3 regions of the Cupriavidus sp. 30B13 genome follow, and region 1 is predicted to be linked to each of the others. Evidence: predicted binding sites of a transcription regulator. Region 1 holds the regulator's gene; each other region holds the start of a gene.
What was found. Region 1 encodes sigma-54, which starts transcription at its own class of promoters, with help from an activator protein. Its sites were predicted from a motif close to TGGCANGNAANCTGCTTT; they were not measured.
Positions count from the first base shown of each region.

Region 2: a site for sigma-54 is predicted at 4,107-4,124, ahead of ACKI2N_RS00845 (DUF2126 domain-containing protein). Genes of this name have one in related genera too.
Region 3: a site for sigma-54 is predicted at 2,844-2,861, ahead of atzF (allophanate hydrolase). Genes of this name have one in related genera too.

Region 1 covers NZ_CP188223.1:679,973-685,351, forward strand. Annotated here, with positions in the region: gene rapZ (RNase adapter RapZ) at 1-315, opposite strand, end outside; gene ACKI2N_RS03275 (PsiF family protein) at 430-744, opposite strand; gene hprK (HPr(Ser) kinase/phosphatase) at 913-1,884, opposite strand; gene ACKI2N_RS03285 (PTS sugar transporter subunit IIA) at 1,963-2,418, opposite strand; gene hpf (ribosome hibernation-promoting factor, HPF/YfiA family) at 2,859-3,209, opposite strand; gene ACKI2N_RS03295 (RNA polymerase factor sigma-54) at 3,259-4,734, opposite strand; gene lptB (LPS export ABC transporter ATP-binding protein) at 4,858-5,379, opposite strand, start outside.
Region 2 covers NZ_CP188223.1:195,530-200,908, forward strand. Annotated here, with positions in the region: gene ACKI2N_RS00820 (amino acid ABC transporter ATP-binding protein) at 1-564, opposite strand, end outside; gene ehuD (ectoine/hydroxyectoine ABC transporter permease subunit EhuD) at 561-1,232, opposite strand; gene ACKI2N_RS00830 (ABC transporter substrate-binding protein) at 1,239-2,015, opposite strand; gene ACKI2N_RS00835 (IclR family transcriptional regulator) at 2,254-3,063, shown strand; gene ACKI2N_RS00840 (tetratricopeptide repeat protein) at 3,231-3,962, shown strand; gene ACKI2N_RS00845 (DUF2126 domain-containing protein) at 4,139-5,379, shown strand, end outside.
Region 3 covers NZ_CP188224.1:1,179,596-1,184,974, forward strand. Annotated here, with positions in the region: gene ACKI2N_RS24535 (GntR family transcriptional regulator) at 1-392, shown strand, start outside; gene ACKI2N_RS24540 (Bug family tripartite tricarboxylate transporter substrate binding protein) at 464-1,456, shown strand; gene ACKI2N_RS24545 (cytochrome-c peroxidase) at 1,623-2,633, shown strand; gene atzF (allophanate hydrolase) at 2,895-4,739, shown strand; gene ACKI2N_RS24555 (BMP family ABC transporter substrate-binding protein) at 4,825-5,379, shown strand, end outside.

The DNA of each region.
Region 1 (5,379 bases):
CAGCGGGTGGCGCCGCCGCGTCTCCGAGTAGCGCTGCACCAGCGCGTCGGTATTGGCGGTCAGGAAGACCACGCGGACCTGGTGCTCGGCCGCGAGGTCGCGCAGCGTGCCGGGCAGCTGGTCCAGCGATTCGCTGCTGCGGATGTCGGTGGCCACGCCGAGATGCGTATAGCCCTGGGATGCGAGGTATCGCGCCAGTTCCGGGATGAACTGGGCCGGCAGGTTGTCGACGCAGTAATAGCCTGCGTCTTCCAGTACGTTCAGGGCAACGGACTTGCCGGAGCCGGATATTCCGGTGATAAGTATGATGCGCATAACGTCACAAGCATAACATCAGGGAATGACGCCGTCATGACGGCGCGGCGCCATGAAAAATGGCGAACCGGGGTTCGCCATCCGCATGCGCGCCTCGCGGCAGGGGCGGCCGGCTTACTTGGACAGGCAATCCTTCATGAATGCCTTGCGCTCGTCGCCCTTCTTGCCGGTGGCGTCCTTGTTGCAGGCCTTCATCTTTTCCTGCTGGCTGTTGCCGGCCGCCGCCGCGGGCTTATTGGACAGGCAGTCCTTCATGAACGCCTTGCGGTCGTCGCCTTTCTTGCCGGAGGCCTGCGTGTTGCAGGCCTTCATCTTGTCCTGCTGGGTGTTGCCGGCCGCGGGCGCTGCGGGGGCCGGGGCGTTCTGGGCAAACGCCACGCTGGCGAACAGCGGGGCTACCAGCGCGCACATCGCGATCATCTTTTTCATGCTTGCTCTCCTGGCTGTGGAAAACTTCATGGCTGCCCGCCTGTCGGCGCGGCAACTCTCGGTGGGCTCGATGCCCATTACAGCACAAACGGCCCATGTTCCCAAGGCGTTGACGGCCCGGGCGTGCAAGCAATGTAAGCAAATGAAAAGCGGCGCCGGCGCGTGCCGTCAGAGCAGCCGGCCCTGCCCGCGCGAGGCGACGTCGGCCTGCATCGCGGCGCGCTGCCGGTCCATGAAGTCGCGCAGCGTGTCGATGCCGCGCAGGCGCAGGATGGTGTTGCGCACGGCGGCCTCGACCAGTACGGCGAGGTTGCGGCCGGCCGCCACCTGGATCTTGACCATGTGGATCGGCAGGCCGAGCACGTCGAGGTACTGGGAGTCGAGTGGCAGGCGCTCGAATTCGCCGTCGTTGCGGCGCACGAGCTGCACCACCAGCTTCATCTTCATTTTCCGGCGCACCGCGGTTTCGCCGAAGATGGTCTTGATGTCGAGCAGGCCAAGCCCGCGCACCTCGAGCAGGTTCTGCAGCAGCGGCGGGCAGCGGCCCTCGATGAAGTCCGGTCCCAGGCGCACGAAGTCCACCGCGTCGTCGGCCACCAGGCCATGGCCGCGCGAGATCAGCTCCAGGCCGAGCTCGCTCTTGCCCAGGCCGGACTCGCCCATGATCAGCACGCCCATGCCGAGGATGTCGAGGAACACGCCGTGCATGGTCACGCGCGGCGCGGAAATGCGCGAGAGATAGAGCCGCAGGTGGTCGATCACCGCGGCCGAGGACACCGGCGTGGTGAACAGCGGCGTGGACGAGCGGGTGCAGCGCAGTTCGAGATCGGGCGGCGGCTCCATGCCGTCGGCGATCACCAGGAACGGCGGCTCGAGCAGGATCAGCTCGCCCATCTGGCGTTTGCGCATCTCGTCGTCGAGGCGCTGGTAGTAGGTGATCTCGGGTTTGCCGAGTACCTGGATCCGGTTCGGGTGGATCAGGTTCAAGTGCCCGACGAGGTCGGCGGCGGAGGTGGCTTCGCGCGCGAAATCGACGTCGAAGGCCCGGTCTGCGCCTTCCAGCCCCGCAACCCAGGAGAGCTTGATATCGGCTGCGTTGTCGTCGAAGATCGACTGCGAGGTGACGCCAGTGAGTTCCATGCGGCTACTTTCGGGGGGACGGCTTTCAGGCCGGGGAGGCGGCCGCCCTGTGTGCCGGGCGGCGGCTCCCCCGGCGGGTCAGGGATGCCATTGCGTCAGCAACTGGTGCACGGCATCGGAAGTGGGCAGGGTGGAGAGTCCTTCGCGCATTTCGCGGTCGGACAGCAGCTGGGCGATTTCGGAGAGGATCTCCAGGTGTTGCTGGGTGGCCTGCTCGGGGACCAGCAGGAAGATCAGCAGCGAAACCGGCTTGCCGTCGGGCGACTCGAACGGGATCGGCTCGGCCAGGCGCATGAAGCCGGCCAGCGGCTGCTTCAGGCCCTTGATGCGGCCGTGCGGGATGGCCACGCCGGCACCGAGGCCGGTCGAGCCCAGCGATTCGCGGGCGAACAGGTTGTCGGTCACGATGGCGCGCGCTACGCCATGGTTGTTCTCGAAGAGGAGCCCGGCCTGTTCGAACACCCGCTTCTTGCTGGTGACGCTGACGTCGAGGGTGATGTTGCCGGGTGGCAGCAATTTAGCCAAACGATTCATGTGGAATGCGCAGGTTTTTCTAGTAAGCAGGCCCGGGGCCAGGAGAGGGCCGCACCAGGCAAAAGGGGATGGAAAGGCTTGTGCCGGCATGTATCGGCCGGTGCCCGCAATGTCACCGGTTGTCCCATGCCGGTGTCGGGCGTCTGGCCATTATAGAGCAGGCCTGCCCCCGCCTTGTGCATCGCAATAGCCCGTGCGCGGAAGCGGTGCCGCGCGCATGCCAAGAATAACCGCGCTGTCGTTCATGTATTGCACAGCATACACCGGCTGCAGGGCGTTGCGGAATCCCCCTGCATCATTCCGCCCGGGCCGCCGCGGCGCAAAAGCGGGCAGGAACGCGGACGCAAAAACGGGCGCAAAAAAGCCGCGCAACGGGCGCGGCTTGTTCCGGTTTCAAGGGACTGACTCCGGCGACCCCCTTGGCGGGCCGCCAGGCACGGTCATTGCTGCATCTGCGATGCCGCCATCTGGTACTTGACCGCCTCGCGGTCGTGGCTCTGCACGCGATCCTTGTGGCGAATCACCTGCCGGTCGAGCTTGTCGACCAGTGCGTCGATTGCGGCATACAGGTCTTCGTGATGCGCTTCGACAAAGATGTCCTTGCCCTTGAGATGTAGATTGATTTCCGCATACTGCCGCCGGTCCTTTTCTTTTGTATTGTCGACAGAGAGCAGCACACTTACGCCAATGACTTGATCGAAATGCCTGACGATACGCTCCAGTTTCGTTTCCACGTACTCACGCAGTGCAGGCGTGATGTCCAAGTGGTGTCCACTGATCTTGAAGTTCATAGCGTTTCTCCTTCTGAAAGAGCCACACCAGGCAGGCGGTGCGGCTCGGCTACAAAGTCTTGCGGAGATTGACGGCAGGGATTTTCAGCGCTTCGCGGTACTTGGCCACGGTTCGTCGGGCCACCACGAAGCCTTGCTCGCCGAGCAGTTCGGCGATCCTGCTGTCCGACAGGGGGTTCCTGGGGTCTTCGGCTCCTATGAGTTGCTTGATCAACGCCCTGATTGCCGTTGACGAGGCCGCGCCGCCGGTTTCCGTGGATACGTGACTGCCGAAGAAGTACTTCAGCTCGAAAGTCCCCATCGGCGTTGCCATGTATTTATTGGTTGTCACCCGGGAGATGGTGGACTCGTGTAAACCCAGTGTATCGGCAATCTCCCGCAAAACCAAGGGGCGCATCGCAATTTCCCCGTGGGTGAAGAAGTTCTTTTGACGTTCGACAATCGCTTGTGCGACGCGCAATATGGTGTCGAAGCGCTGCTGGATATTCTTGATCAGCCAGCGCGCTTCCTGCAGCTTTTGCTGCAGTCCGGCCGCGCCGGAGTCGCCTTTTGCGCCGCGCAAGATCTGCGCGTACATGTCGTTGATGCGTAGCCGCGGCATCACATCCGGGTTGAGCTGCGCGATCCAGCCGCCGCCTATTTTCCGCACGAATACATCGGGCACCACGAAGTCCGCTTCCGGGCGGCTGTAGGCGTGCCCGGGATAGGGCGCGAGCGAGCGGATCAGTTCGTGGGCGGCCTTGAGATCGGCCTCGTCCACCTGCAGTGCCTTCTTCAGGCGCGTGTAGTCGCGCACCGCCAGCAGTTCGAGGTGGCTGGTGACGATGGTCAGGGCCAGTTCGCGCTGGGGATGCTTGAGCCGGCGCAACTGCAGCGCGAGGCACTCGGCAGCGTTGCGCGCGCCCACGCCGGCGGGGTCGAAGCTCTGCAGCAGGGTGAGGATGGCCTGCACCTCGTCGATCTCGAACTCGAGTTCCTCGGGCAGTTCGCTGCAGATTTCCTCGAGCGATGCGCTCAGGTAGCCGTCGTCGTCCAGCGACTCGACCAGGAAGATCGCCAGGCCCTTGTCGCGCATGGAGATCTTCAGCGGGGCGAGCTGCTCCATCAGGTGCTCGCGCAGCGTGGGCTCGGCGTCGCGCAACTGCATCGGGGTCTTCTCGTCCTCGTCGCCCTGCGGGCGGCGCGCGAAGTCGTCCAGGCTCCAGTCGTTGCCGTAGTCCTCGCCGCTGTCGGAATAGCTGTCGTCGCCCTCCGGGGCGCCGTCGGCGCGGTTCTCGCTGGTGCCCTGGCCGTCGGCGGGCGCCGGTGCGGGCGCGCTCTGCAGGTTCACCGAGCCGTCGGCGGCCACGCGCAGCGGGCTTTCGATCCAGTCGTTCTCGCGTTCGAGCAGGGGATTCTCGGTCAGGGCCTGTTCCACTTCCTGCTGCAGTTCGAGCGTGGACAGTTGCAGCAGCCGGATCGACTGCTGGAGTTGCGGCGTAAGCGCGAGATGTTGCGAGAGGCGGAGCTGTAGCGACGGTTTCATGCGACCATTTTATGCCCAACTTCCGTGCCGGTGGAACGGAAATTGCTATCGCTGGCGCCGCCGTGATCGTCTGCAGGACGACAGGCGGCATAAAAGCCGCTCCGGGGGACGCCCCCGCACCGCTTACATGCGGAAGTTCTCGCCCAGGTAGACCTTGCGCACCGATTCGTTGGCGATGATGTCCTCCGGCTGGCCGGACGCCAGCACGGTGCCTTCGCTGATGATATACGCGTGGTCGCAGATGCCCAGTGTCTCGCGCACGTTGTGATCGGTGATCAGCACGCCGATGTTGCGCGCCTTGAGGAAGCTGACGATGCGCTGGATCTCGCCCACCGCGATCGGGTCCACGCCGGCGAACGGTTCGTCGAGCAGGATGAAGCGCGGCGCCGACGCCAGCGCGCGCGCGATTTCCACGCGGCGGCGCTCGCCGCCCGACAGCGACAGCGCCGGGTTGTCGCGCAGGTGGGCGATCTGCAGGTCGTCCAGCAAGGTGTCCAGGCGCCGCTCGATCTCGGCCTTGGCGAGCGGCTTGCCGTCGTGGATCTGCAGTTCGAGCACGGCGCGGATGTTCTCCTGCACGTTGAGCTTGCGGAACACCGACGCTTCCTGCGGCAGGTAGGACAGGCCCATGCGGGCGCGCTCGTG
Region 2 (5,379 bases), 480 kb from region 1:
GGTCATGCCTTCGCGCGCAAGATCGCGCATCACTTCGAGCACGTCGCCGACCAGTTCCGGGTCGAGCGCAGAGGTGGGTTCGTCGAACAGCATGGCTTCGGGTTTCATGGCCAGCGCGCGGGCGATCGCCACGCGCTGCTGCTGCCCGCCCGAGAGCTGGGCCGGCCAGGCGTTCGCCTTGGCGGCCAGCCCGACCTTCTCCAGCAGCGCCAGCGCTTCGCCGCGCGCCTTGCCGGGGGGCTCGCCCTGCACGTGCACCGGTCCTTCCATCACGTTCTCCAGCACGCTGCGGTGGGGAAACAGGTTGAAGCGCTGGAACACCATGCCCATGCGGCTGCGCAGCTGGTGGATGCCCTTGCCGGCGCGCTCGACGCGTTCGCCGAAGGCGAGGATCTCGCCGCCGTCATAGGACTCCAGGCCGTTGATGCAGCGCAGGACGGTCGACTTGCCCGAGCCCGACGGCCCGATCAGGCAGACCACCTGGCCGCGGTCGACGTGCAGGTCGACGCCGCGCAGCACGTGGTGGTCGCCGTAGTGCTTGTGCAGATCATGGATGTGGATCATGTTTTCTTCCTCCCCGCGCCGAGGCGCCGCTCCAGCCGGCGCAGGCAGAACACCAGGGGCAGGCTCATCAGCAGGTACAACAGGGCGACCAGCGTGTACACGGTCATGTTCTGGAACGTCGACGAGGCGATCAGCTGCCCCGCGCGCGTCATTTCCGCCACCGTGATGGTGGAGACCAGCGACGAATCCTTGAGCATCATCACCAGCGTGTTGCCATAGGGCGGCAGCGCGATGCGGAAGGCCTGGGGCAGGATCACGCGGCGCATGACCAGCGCGGGGCGCATGCCCATGGCCTGGGCGGCTTCGCGCTGGCCAGGGTCGACCGCTTCGATGCCGGCGCGGAAGTTCTCCGCCTGGTAGGCCGAGTAGGCGATGCCGAGCCCGATCACGCCGGCCTGGAACGCGCTCAGGTGGATGCCGATGTCGGGCAGCACGAAGTAGATGTAGAACAGCTGCACGATGATCGGCAGGCCGCGGATCACGTTGATCACCGTCGCCGCGCCCCACGACAGCGCGCGCACCGGCGACAGCTTGAGCAGCGCCAGGGCCAGCCCGATGGCGCTGCTGAGCAGGAAGGCCAGCACCGTCACCTGCACGGTCACCACGGCGCCCTGCAGCAGGATCGGCAGGAAATCGCGCGCCTGCTGGAAGAAGTTGGCGGCTTCCATCGCGGCTCACATGCCCCATTTCTGCACGATGCCGGCCAGCGTGCCGTCGGCCTTGATCCTGGCGATCGCCTTGTTGATGCGGGCCAGCATCTCCGCGTCGCCCTTGCGCACCACCAGGCACACATCGCCCACGTTGACCGGCTTGTAGCCGGCGGCCAGCTTCACGCCCTGGAAGGCGTTCTGGCGCAACTGGTACGCGATGATGGGCTGGTCGCCCAGGCCGGCCCTGATGCGGCCCAGCGCGAGGTCGCGCGTCATGTCGGCGACCGAGTCGTAGCTGCGCACCTCCTTGAAGATGCCCTTCTTGTTGAGCATGTCCAGGAACACCGTGCCCACCTGGGCGCCCACCACTTCGCCCTTGAGTTCGTCGAGCGAGGCGTAGGCCTTGTTGTCGTCGCTCTTGACGATCAGCCCTTCGCCGTAGGAGTAGACCGGGTCGCTGAAGTCCACCACCTGCTGGCGCGCCGGCGTCTTGAGCATGGCGGCCGAGATGATGTCGATCTTGCCCGTGGTCAGCGACGGCACCAGCGCGGCGAAGCCGGTCTGCTGCACGTTGACGCCGAAGCCCGCCGCCTTGCCGACCGCGGTGACCGTGTCGACCATCATGCCCTGGATGGTGTTGGTCTTGACGTCGAGGAAGGTGAACGGCACCCCGGTGGCGGTCGCGCCCACGTTGTAGGCCGGCGCGGTGCCCTGGGCCCGGGCGGCCGGGAGGATGGAGGAAATGGTGCTGGCGGCGCACAGGATCAGTGCAGTGCGGCGCGAGAACGAAAAGCGGGACATACGGACACTCCTGGCAGATGGGACAAAAAGGTGCCCAGGCGGGGGCAGCTCACCGGTTGATGCAACGACCATGCCAATTTTCAATTTTCAGGGATCAGAAATTAATTGGTGTTAACAAGTAATTGCTCTTTAAGAATCGATATGCGATTCTTCGGTTTGATCCGTCTCCGTCTCCGTCTCCGTCTCCGTCTCCGTCTCCGTCTCCGTCTCCGTCTCCGTCTCCGTCTCCGCCGCCGCCATGCCAGCCTCCCCTCTGTCGTCCCCCGAAGCCGACGCAACGCCCAGCCTCCTGTTCAACCAGTCGCTGGAAAAAGGGCTGGCCGTGCTGCGCGCGTTCAGCGCCCAGCGCCGCACCATGACCATCGCCGACGTGGCCGAGGCCGCCGGCATCAACAAGAGTTCGGCCCAGCGCATGGTCTTCACGCTCGAGCAGCTGGGCTACCTGCGCAAGCATCCGCAGACGCGTCGCTACCAGCTGGCGCCGCGCGTGATGGAGATCGGCTTCAACTACCTGGCGGCCAATCCGCTCATCGAGGTGGCCAACCCCTTCCTGTCGGAGCTGACCAAGGTCACCACCGAGACCTCGTGCCTGACCGAGCCCGACCTGCTCGACATGGTCTACATCGCGCGCTTCGTCAGCGCGCATTTCGTGCCGGTGCACATGCCGATCGGCAGCCGCATCCCCATGTATTGCACGGCCTCGGGCCGCGCCTACCTGGGCGCGCTGCCGGAAGACGAGGCGCTCGCCGTGATCGGGCGCGCGCAGCGGATCGCGCATACCGTCCACACCCGCACGGAGGTGGACGACATCCTGGCCGTGCTGCGCGAGGCGCGCCAGCGCGGCTACGCGGTCAACTGCGAGGAGCTGTTCCTGGGCGACATGACCCTTGCCGCGCCGGTGATGGGCGGCAACGGGCGCCCGCTGGGCGCGGTGCACGTGGTCGCGCCCACCAGCCGCTGGACGCGCGAGGAAGCCGAGCGCAAGCTCGCGCCGCCGCTGCTGCAATGCGCGCGCGCGGTGAGCAGTTCGGTGCGCGCGCTGGGCTAGGACGCCGGATCGCGGGCCCGGCCGCGGGCGCGCGTACCCATGCCTGCGCCCGCCGCCGGTCTGGCGGCGGCGCAATGTTTCCTGGCGGGATTGCGACTGCTCCCGTTCGCCGCACAAGGCTTACACTCGTGGCTTGCAGTCAGCGTGTGCCTTGCCGGGAGCCTGCCATGCCGCTTTTTCGCCGCTTTCCACCCTCGCTGGCACCCGCCGCGGCGGCCGCCGTCCTCGCTTTCTCGCTCGGCGTCTGCGCCGCCCCCGCGACCCGGGCCGCGCCCCAGCCGCCGGCTCCGGCGCAGGCGCTCACGCAGCAGGCGGTGGCCGCCTACGACGCCGGCGCCTTCGACACCGCGCTGCGCGACTTCGCCAAGGCGGCCCAGCAGGGCAACCGGCTGGCGCAGTTCAACTACGCCATGATGCTGCTGCGCGGCGAGGGCACGCCGGTGCGCCCGCAGGAGGCGCTGGTCTGGCTGCGCCGGGCGGCCGACAACGACATGACCCACGCCCAGTTCACCTTCGGCGAGCTGTACGAGCACGGCGACCTCGTGCCGCGCTCGCTCGAATCGGCCAACGCGTGGTACCGCCGCGCGGCCGAGGGCGGCCACGTGCAGGCCCAGGTCGAGCTGGCCACCAATTACTTCACCGGGCGCGGCCTCCCGCGCGACTACGGCAAGGCCTTCGAGTGGTACAGCCGCGCGGCGGCCGCCGGCGACGGCGGCGCCCAGTACATCGTCGCCAGCTATTACGAGCGCGGCGAGCCCGGGGTGGTGGAAAAGGACATCGAGCAGGCCAAGATCTGGTACGCGCGCTCGGCCTCGCACGGCGATCCCGGCGCGCTGGCCAAGCTGCGCTCCCTGCTGGAGGAGGGGCTCAGGGCCAAGCAGCAGGCCGGCGCCATGTAATGACGGCGTAGCCTGGGTATGCTGGTATGGCGATGCGCCCTGCCGGCGCTGGCGGGCAACGCTGCGCGGCGCCCGCGCCCCGGGGAACCGGGGCGGTACGGCGCAGGCGCACAGCAGGGCGGTACAACTCTTGCTTACGACAAACGGCATAAATACTGCGCCAATGGGAGGCCTTTGTGGCAACGCACGTCGCACTGAATCACGTCACCCACTACCGGTATGACCGGCCGGTGAAACTCTCGCCGCAGGTCGTCAGGCTGCGGCCCGCGCCGCACTGCCGCACACCGGTCCTGTCGTACTCGCTGCGCATCGAGCCCGAGCAGCATTTCATCAACTGGCAGCAAGACCCGTTCTCCAACTACCTGGCCCGGCTGGTCATCCCCGAGCCGACGCGCGAGTTCAAGATCACCGTCGACCTGGTGGTCGAGATGGCGGTCTACAACCCGTTCGACTTCTTCCTCGAGCCCTACGCCGAGGCGTTCCCGTTCAGCTACGACGCCGGCCTGGCGCACGAGCTGGCGCCCTACCTGGTCAAGGGCGAGCCGACGCCGCGCTTCGCCGCCTTCGTGGAAAGCATCCCGCGCACGCCGCAGCGGACCATCGATTTCCTGGTGGCGCTGAACCGCCGCGTGCAGGAGGACATCCGCTACCTGATCCGCATGGAGCCCGGCGTGCAGACGCCGGAGCAGACGCTGGAATCGGGCGCGGGCTCCTGCCGCGACTCGGGCTGGCTGCTGGTGCAGACGCTGCGCCACCTCGGGCTGGCCGCGCGTTTCGTGTCCGGCTACCTGCTGCAGCTCACCCCCGATGTGAAGGCGCTCGACGGCCCCAGCGGCGCCGAGGCCGATTTCACCGACCTGCACGCCTGGTGCGAGGTCTACCTGCCCGGCGCGGGCTGGATCGGGCTGGACCCCACCTCCGGCCTGCTCGCCGGCGAGGGCCATATCCCGGTGGCGTGCACGCCGGAGCCCGGCAGCGCGGCACCGGTCAGCGGCGCCGTGGACAAGAGCGAGGTGGAGTTCCACCACGAGATGTCCATCACGCGCGTCTACGAGTCGCCGCGCGTGACCAAGCCCTATACCGAAGCCCAGTGGCAGGCGGTGGCCGCGGTGGGCGTCGAGGTCGACCGCCGGCTCGAGGCGCAGGACGTGCGCCTGACCATGGGCGGCGAGCCCACCTTCGTGGCGGTCAAGGACCGCGACGGCGCCGAATGGAATACCGACGCGCTCGGGCCGACCAAGCGCGGCTACGCCACCGAACTGGTGCACAAGCTGCGTGACCGCTACGGCAAGGGCGGCTTCCTGCACTTCGGCCAGGGCAAGTGGTACCCGGGCGAGCAACTGCCGCGCTGGGCCCTGTCGATCTGCTGGCGCGCCGACGGCGAGCCGTGCTGGCAGGATCCCTCGCTGTTCGCCGA
Region 3 (5,379 bases), on a different replicon from region 1:
TGCTGCTGCGCAAGCTGCACCTGCACGACGGCGAGCCGTTCTGCCTGATCGAGCTGTACGTGGCCTCCGCCGTCTTCAACCGCTTCCCGCGCGGCGCCGAGAAGCACCGCAAGATCGCCCGCCTGCTGCGCGAGGCCGTGGGCGAGCGCCTCGGCATGCTGCACCAGAGCATGACGGTGGAACCGGCCGACTACGCGCTCGCGCGCGAACTGGCCTGCGGCTTTGCCGCGCCCATCGCCAAGATCGTGCGCACCACGCTCGACGTCGACGGCAACGTGCTCACGGCCGGCTGCTTCTGGTATCGCGGCGACCGCTTCATCCTCGACGTGGAATTCCCGGCCCGGCTCACCGAGCGCTATCCGGCGCTGGCCGTGCCCGACAGCCGCAGCTGACAGGCACGGTAGCCAGCGCGGGCACGGCAGGCAACGCCAACAGATGCCGCAAAGGCACGCAAGGAGACAACATGCACCAGCCTTACCCTTCGCGCGGGCTCGCCGGCCTGCTGCTGCCGTTTCTCATGCTGGCCGGCGCGCCGTCCGCGCAAGCCGACGGCGCCGCCACCGACTACCCCGCCAGGCCCGTGCGCGTGGTGGTGCCGTTCCCGGCCGGCAGCGGCACCGACAGCAGCGCGCGCTACGTGGCCGAAGCCGTCGCCGGCCAGACCGGCAAGGCCGTGCTGGTGGACAACCGGCCCGGCGCCAACGGCTTCATCGCCGCCCAGGCCGTGGCCACCGCGCCCGCCGACGGCTACACCATGCTGGTCACCACCAACACCACGCACGCCGCCAACGCATCGCTGTTCAGGACGCTGCCCTACGACCCCGTCAAGGATTTCGCGCCGGTCTCGCTGGTCGCCCGCAGCGGGCTGGTGCTGGTGGTGCCGCCCGACAGCCCCGTCCATACCGTGGCCGACCTGACCGCGCTGGCTCGCGCCAGGCCTGGCAAGCTCACCTTCGCCAGCGGCAGTTCCTCCACCCGCATCGCCAGCGAGCTGTACAAGATGATGGCCGGCGTGCAGGCGCTGCATGTGCCCTACAAAGGCGTGCCCGCCGCGCTGACCGACCTGATGGGGCACCAGGTCGACTTCATGATCTCCGACGTGTCGCCCGCCATGACCCTGATCCAGGGCGGCAAGCTGCGCGCCATCGCCGTCACCACCGCGCAGCGCCATCCCGTGCTCAAGGACGTGCCCACCATGGCCGAAAGCGGCCTGCCCGGCTACGAGATGGTGGCATGGTCGGCGGCCTTCTTCCCCGCCGCCACGCCGAAGGCGGTGGTCGAGCGCATGAACGCGCTGGTGCGCAAGGGACTGGCGGACCCGAAGGCAGCCGGTTATTTCGGCCGCTCGGGCGGCGAGCCCGCGCCGTCGTCGCCGGAAGAGCTGGCCGCGTTCGTGCGCAGCGAAACCCTGAAGTGGGCGCGGGTGATCAAGGCGGCGGGGATCGAGCCGGAGTGAGGGGGAGGCGGCGCCGCGAATCCCGCCCGGACCCCACCCCTTTTCTTGATTGACGTCAAAGCCCCGCGCTGGCCGCGGGCGCCTAATCGAAGCGCTTTGCCACAGCGTCTTGCCGCAGCGCCGCCCGGCGCATGCCGGCCAGTCAAACAAGAAAACGGAGTCCTCCATGAAACGGCTTTTCCCGAGTCCGCTCGTCCGGGATATTCTCGGCCTGGCGTTTGTCCTGCTGTCTGGCGCGGCGCCGGCCGCGCCGCAGGAACCCGTGCAGCCCATCGCTCCGGCCAAGGTCACCGATCCGGCGCGGGTGCGGCTGGGCGAGCGGCTCTGGTTCGATCCCCGGCTGTCGCGCTCGGGATTCATTTCGTGCAACTCCTGCCACAACCTGAGCATGGGCGGCTCGGACAATCTCAAGACCTCGATCGGCGACAAATGGCAGAAGGGGCCGATCAACTCGCCCACGGTGCTGAACTCCAGCCTGAACCTGGCGCAGTTCTGGGACGGCCGCGCCAAGGACCTGCGCGCGCAGGCCGGCGGGCCCATCGCCAATCCCGGCGAGATGGCGTTCTCGCACGAGCTCGCCGTGGACATGCTGAAGTCCATTCCGCAGTACGTCACGGAGTTCCGCCAGGTCTTCGGCAACGACAATCTCACCATCGATGAAGTGACCACCGCCATCGCGGCGTTCGAGGCCACGCTGGTCACCCCCAATGCCCGTTTCGACAAATGGCTCAAGGCAGACAAGCACGCCATCGACGCGCAAGAGCTGCGCGGCTACCAGCTGTTCAAGAGCGCGGGCTGCGTGGCCTGCCACAACGGCCCCAATCTGGGCGGCAACTCGTTCCAGAAGATGGGGATCGTGGAGCCGTACAAGACCTCGAACCCGGCCGAGGGCCGCTACGCGGTGACCGGGCGCGACGCCGACCGCTTCAACTTCAAGGTGCCCACGCTGCGCAACGTCGCGCTGACCTACCCGTATTTCCATGACGGCGCGGCGGACACGCTCGGCCAGGCGGTCGACACGATGGGCCGCCTGCAGCTCGGCCGGAAGTTCACCGAGGCGGAGAACGCGGATATCGTGGCCTTTCTCAAGACGCTGACCGGCGACCAGCCGAAGCTCGTGCTGCCGATATTGCCGCCCTCGAGCGACAGCACCCGCCGGCCCCAGCCGTTCGAGTAAGGCGCGCGGCGGCGCTCCCTCCGGGCGCCGCACCAGCGTGCACGGCAACCGCTGCGGCATGCCCTTTCGTGGGGCCTGTCGCACCATGGCGAAGCCCGGGATGTCCTCCCGGGCGGCGCCGCATGCCGGGTGCGCGGCACCGGTGGATTACCCTCCAGGCATTGACAGGCAAGGCTTTCCGGCCCGCGGCGCAGGCCGGCCGGGCGGCCTTGGCATGACGTTTGCGTTAATGCGTTCAAACTTGGATACAAGATTGAACGCATGGAAATCCAGAGCCCAGCCACCCCCTTGCACCCGATCGGCACGCTGATCGGCCGATACGCGCGCGGCACGTTTTCGCCCTCCGCGTGCGTGGCGGAAGTCCTGCGCCGCATCGACGAGATCGACCGCCCGGAGATCTGGACGCACCGCGTCGGCGCGGCCGACCTGCGGGCGCGCGCCGCGCAGCTCGAAGCGTGCCTGGCCGGGGAAGGCGCCGGCGCGCTGGCCCGCATGCCGCTGTTCGGCGTGCCGTTCGCGGTCAAGGACAACATCGACGTGGCGGGCATGCCGACCACCGCCGCCTGCCCGGAATTCGCCTATGTGCCGGCGGTGTCCGCGTTCGCGGTGGAGCGGCTGCTGGCCGCCGGCGCCATCCTGGTCGGCAAGACCAACCTGGACCAGTTCGCCACCGGGCTGGTGGGCACCCGCTCGCCATACGGGGCCGTGCGGCACTTCGAGGCGCCCGGGCGCATCTCCGGCGGCTCCAGCTCGGGTTCGGCGGTGGCGGTGGCGGCGGGCTGCGTGGCGTTTTCGCTGGGCACCGACACCGCCGGCTCCGGCCGGGTGCCGGCCGGCTTCAACGGCCTGGTGGGGCTCAAGCCCACGCTGGGCCTGGTGAGCAAGCGCGGCGTGGTGCCGGCCTGCCGCACGCTGGACACCATTTCCGTGTTCGCGCACGACGTGGCCGATGCCTGGCGCGTGCTCGCGCAGATGGCGCAGCCCGATGCGCTGGACAGCTATTCGCGCCGCGTGCCGGCGCTGGGCCTGCTGCGCGGCGCGCCGCGGGCCGGGGTGCCCGACGCGCTCGAATTCGAGGGCGACGCGCAGGCGGCGCAAGCCTTCGCCGAGACGCTCGCCATGCTGCGCACCCACTTGTCGCTGGCGCCCGCGGCGGTGGACTTCGAGCCGCTGCGCCAGGTTTCGCTGCTGCTGTACGACGGCCCCTGGGTGGCCGAGCGGCGCGCCGCGCTCGGCGGCTTCTTCGACACGCACCGCGCCGCCATCGACCCGGTGGTCGCCGCGGTGATCGAGAAGGCGGACCGCTATAGCGCGGTGGACGCGTTCGACGCGCAATACCGGCTCGCCGACCTCAAGCGGCAGGCGCGCGCGCTGTTCGACGAGATCGACGTGCTGATCGTGCCGACCGCGCCCACCCATCCCACCATCGCCGCGCTGCAGGCCGATCCCATCGGGCTGAACAGCAAGCTGGGCCGCTACACCAACTTCGTCAACCTGCTCGACCTGTGCGCGCTGGCCGTGCCGTGCGCGCGCCGCGCCGACGGCCTGCCGGCGGGCATCACGCTGATCGGCCCGCGCGGCGCGGACCACCGGCTGGCCGTGCTGGGCGCGCAGATCCAGTCGCTGTTCGACGACGCGACGGCCGCGCCGGGCCTCGAGGACACGCCGCTGCCCTTCGCCGAACCCACCGTCACGCTGGCGGTGGTGGGCGCCCACCTGCGCGGGCAGCCGCTTAACTGGCAACTGCGCGAAGCCGGCGCGCGCTGGCTGGAGGATGCGCATACCGCGCCCGCCTACCGGCTCTACGCGCTGGCGGGCACCACGCCGCCCAAGCCGGGGCTGGCGCGCGTGGCGCCGGGGCAGGGCGCGGCGATCGGGCTCGAGCTGTGGGAGCTGCCGCTGCGCCTGTTCGGCAAGTTCGTGGCCGAGGTGCCGGCGCCGCTGGGCATCGGCACCGTGACGCTTGCCGACGGCCGCCAGGTCAAGGGTTTCATCTGCGAGCCGCGCGCGCTGGCCGAGGACGGCGGCGCGCGCGACATCACCGCCTTCGGCGGCTGGCGCGCCTACCTGCAGGGCACGGCGCACGCGCCGCAGCCGGGCGGCTGACGCGCCGGCACGGCACCACCCGTTCCCTCCGCGCTCCATCTCCGTTCCCCACCCCGATCCACCCGACCTGCGACTGCACACTGCCATGACCGATCGCCGCGACTTCCTCAAGCATGCCAGCCTCTTCGCGCTCGGCAGCGCGCTGCCCCTCGAAACCCTGCTGGCCGCCGACAAGCTCACCGTGGGCGTGCTCTACGTCGGCGCGCGCTCCGACTTCGGCTACAACCAGGCCCAGGCCGCCGCCACCGCCATCGTCCGCAAGCTGCCCAACGTGAAGGTGGTGGAGGAAGAGAACGTGCCCGAGACCATCGCCGCGCAGAAGACCATGGAGGCGATGATCCAGCAGGACGGCGCCACGCTGATCTTCGCCACCTCGTTCGGCTACTTCGACCCGCACGTGCTCAAGGTCGCGGCCAGATACCCCAAGGTGCGCTTCGCGCATTGCGGCGGGCTGTGGAAGCCGGGCAACCCGGCCAACATCTCCAGCTACTTCGGCTACATCGACGAGTGCCAGTACCTGGACGGCGTGGTGGCCGGCCACATGAGCAAGAGCAAGAAGCTCGGCTTCGTGGCGGCCAAGCCGATCCCGCAGGTGCTGCGCAACATCAACGCCTTCACGCTGGGCGCGCAGTCGGTCGAT